DNA from 3 places in the Shewanella sp. MSW genome. Region 1 is predicted to be linked to each of the others. Evidence: predicted binding sites of a transcription regulator. Region 1 holds the regulator's gene; each other region holds the start of a gene.
The links. The regulator LexA, encoded in region 1, represses DNA repair genes until DNA is damaged. The targets are predictions, from matches to a motif close to TACTGTATNNNNATACAGTA.

Region 1 (3,282 bases):
ATTACCGTTGAAACTGCGGCGGATAAAGAAGGCACCACCACGGCGGAATATAGGCCCGGCAGGCCAGAAGTTCAGGTTGATACCAGCGGCGATATGAGGCGGAACCATACCCTGAAAATAGAGAATATAGGAGAGCAGCAAATAATCCATATGACTGCGATGGCAAGGTACATAAACTATCTCATGTCCATCATGATGCAGCTGGCGTATCTGCTCGGCGCCCTTGATGTTGATCCCCTTGTAGAGCTTGTTCCATAACCAGGTGAGGATCCGCTGGGCAATACGCACCAGGCTGTCTGAATAGTGGGCAGCAATCTCATCGAGATATTCCTCCGCCATTTCCCTGGCCCTGGCCTCGGGGATCTTCTTGGCTGCGGCTTCCTCTTTGATAGCCTTTTTAAGGGTTTCCGAACGCAACAGTTCATTAAACAGCGCTTGACGGTTGGGCAGTAATGGCCCGGTCATCACCTTACGCTGACGGCGGAAATGTACCCTGGCCACTCGCGCCAACTTATGGGCAATAGCTTTATCGGTTCCATGTTCATCGGCCATCAGCCGCAGCGAGACCGCATTGGAAAACTGCACAAAGTTGTCTCGCCCCAGGAACAGGATCATTAGAAACTTGCGCAACCAAGTGGGGTTTTCCCGCTCAAATACGGCGGCGCGCATGCTGTCATCTTCCTTACCCGGAGTTCGGCCCCAATAGAGACTCACTGGCACCAATTGAATATCCAATTCAGGATTGGTCTGATGCAAATGAAGCAAAGAGGTGAAACAGCTGAGAAAAGGTTTATTGCCCTTGCGCTTGCCGAACAGGGGCTTTGCACCTTCCAGGCAGACGACTCTGGGAACGGTAATATCATCAACCTTGAGCGTCTCATAAGGGCAAGGCAAACCAAATTTACGGGTGACTTCCGCCAACGCCGCGATATCACTGACAGACTCCGTCTTCATCACGTAGGCCATCGGCTTGGCGAGATCCAGGTTCAAATCAGCGAAAGGATCCTGAGGCACCACAGTGGTATGCACCAGCTTGCTTTGGAGCCAGCGAAGTGATTTAAACCAGAATGAATCTTGTTTGGACATGTTTTTCAGTGTCTGAGCCACAATCAATAACCCAATAGAATACCAGAACTTCCTGAATCTTAGCTAGGGAAGGTGCGAACCGGTCCCGGCAGCTCCTCTGGCAAATTCCTTGAACTCCACATAATTCGTAAGCCTGACTGTCCAAATCTGCCACAGGTTAAAACATTTACCCTCCCCTAAACGTTTCAATTTTGGTTAATACTTGCGCTGATCAAAATACTGTATATACTGACAGGTACTGTATGAAAAAACAGGAATCACCATGAGACCACTGACACCGCGCCAGGCACAGATTCTGGAATTGATTAAACGCAATATAGCCGACACCGGCATGCCGCCAACCCGGGCTGAAATTGCTACCCGGTTAGGCTTCAAGAGTGCCAATGCCGCAGAGGAACACCTCAAGGCACTGGCAAAGAAAGGCTGTATTGAGATCATGCCAGGCACCTCTCGTGGTATTCGCTTGTCACATGATGAACAAGCGGAGTCAGAAGCAGGTCTGCCCTTAATAGGCCAGGTCGCTGCCGGGGAACCCATACTGGCACAGGAGCATGTTGAGCAGTATTACCAGGTCGACCCTGGCATGTTCCATCCCTGCGCCGACTTCCTACTGCGGGTACGCGGCGACAGCATGAAGAACATAGGCATTCTCGAAGGTGATCTCCTGGCGGTTCACAAGGTACAAGAAGCCCGTAACGGTCAAGTCGTGGTGGCCAGGGTTGAAGACGATGTAACAGTGAAGCGTTTTGAAAAGAAAGGTAATGTGGTTTATCTACATGCCGAGAACGAGGCTTACTCCCCAATCAAAGTCGACCTGACTTTCCAGCCATTGACCATTGAAGGACTGGCGGTAGGCATAATACGCAATGGAGACTGGCTATGAGCATAATGACGGGCAACGCCCCAAGACACCCAGGCCTGTGGACAGACACCAGTATTGCCGGCAATCAGCCTTGGCAACATACCGGCATCTCCAGCTTGGCCAGCCATAGCCAGGGACGTCAGGAATTATTACGCCTCTGCCCTCAATTGGCGCAATTGAGTCAACAGGGACGCTGGATAGTCTTGATTAACGCCCCTGCCAACATAGGTTACAAGGAAACCTTAGCAAGGGCCGGTGTCAGAATGGATAGAGTTCTCTTGGTGCGCACCAAGGATGAAATCGAAGCCCTGTGGGCAACGGAAAGAGCCTTGACCAACGGCACCTCCAGTGCAGTGATCAGTTGGATAAACAGCCTGGATGCCCGTGATAACCGTCGATTGCAGCTGGTTGCCCGTAACGCCAGAGCCATGGGAATAGTGCTGGAAACAGGACGGCAGGCGAAAGAGATGGATAACCGCCTCAACGAACTTACCCGCTCCATCCATTAATTGTATGAATAAAGGCCATTCCTGGGATGGCCTTTATTCTGTGCCTTTTGGGTGCAATACCTTTCCTTGTAAATCGACGCAAAGCCGCGCTGGTCAGCCCCTCACGCAGAATTCACCTCTAGATTAACAGACGCTTTTCTTTCATACAGTTAGAAAATATCGTGATCTTGATCAATATTTAATCTACAAGTAATGTAAGAACAACGATTGTGTTATCTCCATGCAATTCGTCGTAGGTTGAACGTCCCATTTCGCTTTATAGCGAGTAAGGCCGTCGCCGGAAATGCTGAGTATATTCAGCGGTAAGTGCAACAGTGGTTACCACCTGTATACCTAGATCTAAGTGAAACCGCCGCCGCACTTTGAAGTCATCGTTGCTTTTTTGGGAACTGAAGAGTTTGCATAGAGCAAAGACTTACTGTGTGACTCTTCTTTGTAGTTGCGAATGCAATTGACAGAGGAGATGTCTTGTGAAGCAATGGCTGTGTGTTTTGCTGACCTTGTTGTGCGTCAGCTTGTTGTCTCCAGGTGCTCAGGCAGATATGCCCTTGAATATGACTCAAGGGGTAACTGAGATCAGTGGCAAGGTGTATCACCTGCACATGATCATTCTTTATATCTGCTGCGCCATAGGTTTGGTCGTATTCGGCGTGATGATCTACGCCATGATCAACCATAGAAAATCCAAAGGGGCAGTCGCGTCCCAATTCCATGAAAGTACCAAGGTAGAAATTGCCTGGACGCTTATCCCCTTCTTAATCCTTATCCTGATGGCAATCCCCGCAACCAAGACGCTGATTGCCATGGAGGATCCCAGTGATGCCG
Region 2 (3,282 bases), on a different contig from region 1:
GCTCAAGGCCGTAGGCAGTTGTGCCTTGGCCTGCTCAATAAGCTCGCCCAATTTAGCCGTCAAGGGCTGCATAAAAGCCTGATATTTAAGTTCACGGCGACAAATCGCATCCAGGCTACTTTCCCACAGCGCCGTCATATCCGGCGTGGTGGCCACTTCGGGCAGGCTTTGAATAAGCCCGCTGCCGGCCTCGGTAGCCAAAATACTCTTGCCCTGACGTTTCAAAAAGCCACGTTTAAACAAGAGTTCAATGATCCCGGCGCGGGTTGCTTCTGTCCCCAGCCCATCGGTTTCCTTGAGAATTTTGCGGATCTCAGTGTCTTTCACATAGCGGCTTATGCCTGTCATCGCCGCCAGCAGTGTGGCATCGGTAAAATGCTTGGGCGCCTGGGTCATCTTCTCCACTAATTCACCCTTGAGGCAATCCAGCATCTGCCCCTGAGTCAGCTCAGGCAAAACAGTTTGAATATCTTCCGCTTCATCGTCGGCTTTTTGTTTGCCAAACAATTGCTTCCAACCCTGTTTTAATGGCTGTTTGGCCTTAGCCACGAAGCAACCTCCGGCAATGTCGATCACAACGCGGGTTTCAAGGTATTCATAATTGGGGTAAAACTGCGCCAAATACTGACGGGCAATCTGCAAATACACCTGACGCTCACGCTGTGACAACACACCGAGGTTAGCCGTCTTTTCCGTAGGCACTATTGCATGATGGGCATCTACCTTGGCATCGTTCCAGGCCTTGGACTTAAGGGCGGGATTGGGGGCTTCACAGCCTTGCAGCAGCTCTGCTGCCCCTTGGGTAATAGCATTCAAGACTACCGGGGCCAGCTGTAACTGCGCCTTGGGCAAATGGCGGCTATCGGATCGCGGATAGGTTATCAATTTATGCCGTTCATACAGAGACTGCGCCGTATCCAGCACCTCTTTGGCGCTCATGCCGAAGCGTTTGGCACAATCAATCTGCAGCGCCGATAGACTATAGAGCAAAGGCGGCGCCTGGTGTCTTTGCTTGCGCTCCAGCTCATCTACCCGGCCGGGTTGGCCGGTGATCCTGCCGACTACATTCATTGCCAAACCGCGGGAGAGCACCCGCCCCTCCTCATCCATCCAAGGTTGACAGGCCTCACTGGGCTGCCAGCGGGCGCTGAAACAGCTGCCCTCTTGAGTGCTTAAATGGGCCAGCACTTCATAAAAAGGTTTGGGCACAAAGGCGGTGATTTCCTGATCGCGCCGGACAACCAAACCAAGCACAGGAGTTTGCACCCGACCGACCGAAAGCACGCCCTGATAGCCCACCTTGCGCCCCTGCAGGGTATAGGCACGGGTCATATTCATGCCGTAGAGCCAATCTGCTCGGCTGCGTGCCAGTGCCGAAGTCGACAATGGCACAAACTCGCGGTTGCTGCGCATCTGTCCCAGGGCGCGTTTTACCGCCTGCGGGTTGAGGTCGCTTATCAACAAGCGTTTGACCGCCGCCAGCTTATCGCCCTTGACCCCAAGGTGAGCAATCACTTCATCTACCAACAACTGTCCTTCCCGATCCGGATCGCCGGCATTGACCAACTCACTGGCCTGCTTGACCAATTTACGCAAGACACTAAGTTGCCCGCGACTGCTGGCTTTGGGTTTAACCTGCCAATCGGACGGGACAATAGGCAGATGCTCCAACTGCCAGGACTTGTAGGCGGGATCGTAGGCATCCGGCTCAACTTGCTCCAGCAGATGACCTATACACCAGGAAACACAATCACCATTGCCAAGCTCGATATAGCCCTCATGTTTGCGATGGGGTTTAGGGAGCACCTCGGCGATGGCGCGCCCAAGGCTGGGCTTTTCGGCGATATAGAGGATCATCCACTGCGTCCTTTGACTGTCACTGAACAGTATTACTGGATAAAATTACAGTAATTTTAGCCAAGTCAGCTTTAGGCTGCAAATTATCCTTCATATGCTTCCCTATGGTAACTCCGGAGCCGTAGTTCTTGGTTTGAAGCCGCGCTGTTTAACGCACTTTTGTTCCGGTGCTTATTATCTGAATTCCTGCTTCCCTAATCGCTATACCCTCTCGGACTAATTGAGAATTTCTATTTGTACTTAGTAGCGAATGCTATTATAGTATATCTATTAGAAAAATCTTATTGACAAAATCCTGATACAAGTAAGAAACGCTATATGACTGAACAGACAACTGTAGTTGCGATGCCAGGTCTAAATGAAGCAGCTCCGCCTTTCACCGCAAAAACCACCCAGGGTACGCTTAGCCTGGAAGACTCCAAAGGTAAATGGTTGGTTCTTTTCTCTGATCCGGCAAACTTTACCCCGGTATGTACCACTGAATTTATGGCGTTTACTCAGGCAAGTGCAGATTTTACAGCTCTTAATTGTGAACCGATGGGGCTGTCTATCGAAAGTATTCATGCACACATCGCATGGGCTCGTAGCATTAAAGATAACTTGGGTGTTGAAATTAACTTCCCGATTATTGCTGACCTAAATATAAAAATCGCTGGTGCTTACGGCATGATTCAGCCAGGTGCGAGTAATACTTCTGCGGTTCGTGCCACTTTTGTTATCGCCCCTGAAGCCGTACTCCGCGCAATGCTTTACTACCCAATGAGCAATGGCCGTTCTGTGGCAGAAATTTTAGGTCTAGCTGAAACACTACAAACTAGCGATGCAAACGTATGTGCAACTCCAGAAAGCTGGATCCCAGGCAATGAAGTGATTGTTCCACCACCGGCAACCGCTCAAGAAGCCGAAGTACTTAAAGTTCAAGGTTATAACTAGGTTGACTGGTACTTCAGTAAAAAAAGCTGTAATCCGCAAACCATGCGAGTAGCTATGTAAACGGATGCTATCCGGCCCACGTGACGTTAATCATCTTTTATGGAATCAAGGAGGAAATATGACCCCCAGCGTTTACGAATTTTTCGATCCGAAAACATTCACCTACAGCTATGTAGTCGTAGATCCAAACAGCCAGCAATGTGCCGTTATCGATTCGGTACTAGACTACGACCCCGCTTCAGGCAGGACTTCTTACGAAACAGCAGATAAACTGATTGAGTTTGTAACGAAAAGTGGCTTAAAGGTCGAGTGGATCCTTGAAACTCATGTTCATGCTGATCATCTAAGTGCGGCCCCCTATATCAAGCAGAAACTTGGTGGCGAACTGGGTATTGGTGAAAAAATCACTGTGATACAAGATACGTTCGGCAAGCTATTTAATGCCGGTAGTGATTTCGCGATGGACGGCAGTCAGTTTGATCATTTGTTTGC
Region 3 (3,282 bases), on a different contig from region 1:
GAACGTGAACATCTTCTTTATTGATGTCGAGGATCACACCGGCTACCGGCGTCATACCCAATTTGACATTCACTCGCTGTGAAGGTTTCAGCTCTTCCAACACGGCTGGAACCAGTTCCACGGCTGGAGCAGCGGGCTTCGGCTTGCGGGCCACTTTCTTGTCACTACGAGGACGCTCGTTGCGGGGCTTATCCCCCTGAGGACGTGGCTTGCGCGCAGGCCTGTTTTTCTTGGCTTCGCCTTCTTTGGCAGGCTCAGCCGCACGGCGGGCCTTGGCCTTTTCCTGGCTCTCTTTCAGCGTCGCCTTGGCATGTTCAATATGCTCCGGGTCCAGCTCGCCGCAAGGGTTACCATCGAGATCCACTCGCTGTGCGCCTTCCTTGATGCACTTAAGATAACGCCAACTGTTGGTGTAGCGTCTCAGGGCGACCCTAAGTTGGGTCTTACTGACTTTGGAATCATCAGCCAACCTTTCAGCCAAATCCTGAAACAGTCCTATCTTCAGTGGTTTGGTTTCTCCTTCAGCGATAAAGCACAAAGGAAATGTTTCATACAAATACGCCAGAATAGCGTTGGTGTCGGTCAACTTTTCTGTTGATTCCATCATTACTTCCACAGTTAACAGGGGACGTCAGTGGTCAGTTAGGTCTGCTGTACTCACGGCGTCGTTCATCTTCGTTAACCCCTTGGGGGATAACGTACAAATTAGCATGCATTCAGCCATAGCCAAAGGCATGACACAAAACTTAACATTTCAGCCTGATACGACCAAGCACCACAAACGGTCATTTGGCCCTCAGAGCAGCCGCCTATTATAAGCTGCGTGCGCCTTATTGCGACCATCAATTGTGGCAGATTGTACGGGAATTAACCAAATAAGCACTTTTCCAGACTCTGCACCAGGCTCTCCAGTCCGGTTTGATCCTCTTTATCGAAACGCGACAGGCTGGGGCTGTCGATATCCAGTACGGCAATCAGCTCACCCTTTTGGTAAACAGGGATCACAATTTCCGAGTTACTGGCGGCATCACAAGCGATATGTCCGGCAAACTGATGTACATCCTCAACCAACTGAGTCTCGGCCTTGGCAGCCGCGGTGCCACAGACACCTTTACCCATTGGAATTCGGGTGCATGCCAGTTTGCCTTGAAACGGCCCAAGCACCAATTGCTCGCCTTTGAGCAGATAAAAGCCCACCCAATTGATGTCCTCAAGGTGTTCATTCAACAAAGCAGAGAAGTTGGCCATGGCACAAATCATATCGTCTTCACCGGCAAACAGTGCCTGTACCTGACGGTTGAGCGTATCGTAAAACTGAGCTTTCATCTGGGGTTCCGGGTTATGCTTTTTCTGATTCCGTCTTTTTCTTGCTGCTCTTGGCGGGAGCCGGCGCTTTTACCGGGGCGCCCTTGAGCAGATTCGCCAATGTATCTTTATGAGAAGCTAAATAAAAAGCAAGTTTTTCCGTTGTATTATCATCCAATTCCAATTCACTACCTTGGATAAAGGGGATTAAGTTATCCGCGATGTCGAGCATCTTATCGTAGGCGTCAGCCTCCTTCTTAGATGTAAATGTCATCTTCTCAACCCCTTCTCTGACCACAACGTACTGAGTTATAACGGCCATGACCTTCCTCACACTGTTTAAATATACAGTAAATAGATTGACATAAAATGCGCTATAGATGCAAGAGACGCGCTCTTTCTGATAGTATTTGCGAGTTTGTTTTGTCGACTCACTCCAATGGACCACAAGCAGCGCTGTTAGCGTGTTGACGATTAAGCTTGGGTCACCATGGCCAGAACAGGACATATCCAGCATTTGAAAGCGTATAATCCAAGCGACAACAAACCGGACTGCAGCATAGTGCTCTGCCGCGCCTGTGATCTGGCGGTGAGCAAACGTGCCCTGCCCTCCGGCGTCAGAGCGCTTTGTCCAAGATGCCATACGGCGCTTTATGATGCCCCCTACTGCTCCATCAATGGCATGCTGGCGCTATGTATCAGCGCCCTGCTGTTTTATCTGCCCGCCATGCTGCTACCCGTGCTGGAAATGCACTTTCTCGGCAGTGTCAGAACCACGACCGCATACCAGGGCGCCTTGGCGGTGATGGACCAAGGTTATTGGATAGTGGGGATTGCTGTGTTGGTGGCGGCCGTCATCGCCCCCGGAGTACTCAACCTATCGATTTTTATCCAAGTGCTGATCATCAAGGCAGGTCTGGTGCAGCATCACTTCTGGCGAGGGGTTCTCACCTGGCTGCTCAAGAAGCAAGGCCTGCTGTCGCAAATGACCATGCTGGAAATTTATGTGATCAGTTTCCTGGTTTCCGCCTTTCAGTTGTCCGACTTCTCCGATGTTTACTTTGGCATGGGAACCTTTTGTTTTACCATGCTGTTTTTGGTGACTCTCTTCCTGCAGCGCGAATATAACCTGGAGCATATGTGGAGTTTTCTCGATGAAAGCTAGAAAGCAGATCCAGGGCAAAGACATGGGCATGTGCACCTGCCCTGCCTGCAAGAAACTCAACCTGATAGAGGATGAGTACTGCAGCCGCTGCCAAAACCCACTCAGGCTAAGGGACGAAACCAGTCTGCAAAAAAGCTGGGCCTTGCTGATCACTGCAGCCATCTTGTTAATCCCGGCCAACATCTATCCCATTACCATGCTCACCAAACAGGGCAAGGTTACCTACGACACCATTTTTTCCGGCATCACCCATCTGGTACAGTCGGATATGTTACCCATCGCCATCATAGTCTTTACCGCCAGTATTCTGGTGCCCTGGCTGAAGATTATCGGCCTGGCTTTCTATCTGACGGCGATCAGTTTCAACCTGCCTATCCCCAAACGGCCACTGATGGCTGGGTTTCATATCATAGAATGGATTGGACGCTGGTCTATGCTGGATCTGTTTGTCATATCCATTACCGTTGCCCTGGTTAATATGGGGCAATTGCTGGACGCCAAGCCGGCGCCGGCAGCAACTGCGTTTGCCTTGGTCATCCTCTTTACCCAACTTGCGGCCAAGGTGTTGGACACACGTTTACTTTGGGATCAACTGGACACTGAAGATGACGCAAATCGAAAAGCCTAAAATAGTCAAAAAGAAGCTTTTTTCCCCCATCTGGCTGTTACCTATAGTGGCGTTGGCTTTAGGCGCTTGGCTGGGGCTGAAGAGCATCAAGGAATCCGGCATTGAGGTGCGGATCCACTTCCCCAGTGCCAGTGGTATGGATGTGGGCAAGACACTGGTGCGCTATCAGGGCCTGACCGTCGGC

Region 2: a site for LexA is predicted at 1,891-1,910, ahead of AYI96_RS00190 (DNA topoisomerase III). Genes of this name have one in related genera too.
Region 3: a site for LexA is predicted at 1,639-1,658, ahead of AYI96_RS07660 (YebG family protein). Genes of this name have one in related genera too.

What each region holds. Positions count from the first base shown of each region.
Region 1 is NZ_LVDR01000009.1:36,715-39,996, reverse strand. It holds gene plsB (glycerol-3-phosphate 1-O-acyltransferase PlsB) at 1-1,086, opposite strand, end outside; gene lexA (transcriptional repressor LexA) at 1,349-1,969, shown strand; gene AYI96_RS11340 (cell division inhibitor SulA) at 1,966-2,457, shown strand; partial or broken gene coxB (cytochrome c oxidase subunit II) at 2,928-3,282, shown strand, end outside.
Region 2 is NZ_LVDR01000001.1:44,970-48,251, reverse strand. It holds gene AYI96_RS00190 (DNA topoisomerase III) at 1-1,857, opposite strand, end outside; gene AYI96_RS00185 (peroxiredoxin) at 2,176-2,790, shown strand; gene AYI96_RS00180 (MBL fold metallo-hydrolase) at 2,909-3,282, shown strand, end outside.
Region 3 is NZ_LVDR01000005.1:270,304-273,585, reverse strand. It holds gene proQ (RNA chaperone ProQ) at 1-604, opposite strand, end outside; gene AYI96_RS07665 (GAF domain-containing protein) at 868-1,326, opposite strand; gene AYI96_RS07660 (YebG family protein) at 1,340-1,627, opposite strand; gene AYI96_RS07655 (paraquat-inducible protein A) at 1,823-2,470, shown strand; gene AYI96_RS07650 (paraquat-inducible protein A) at 2,460-3,098, shown strand; gene AYI96_RS07645 (PqiB family protein) at 3,076-3,282, shown strand, end outside.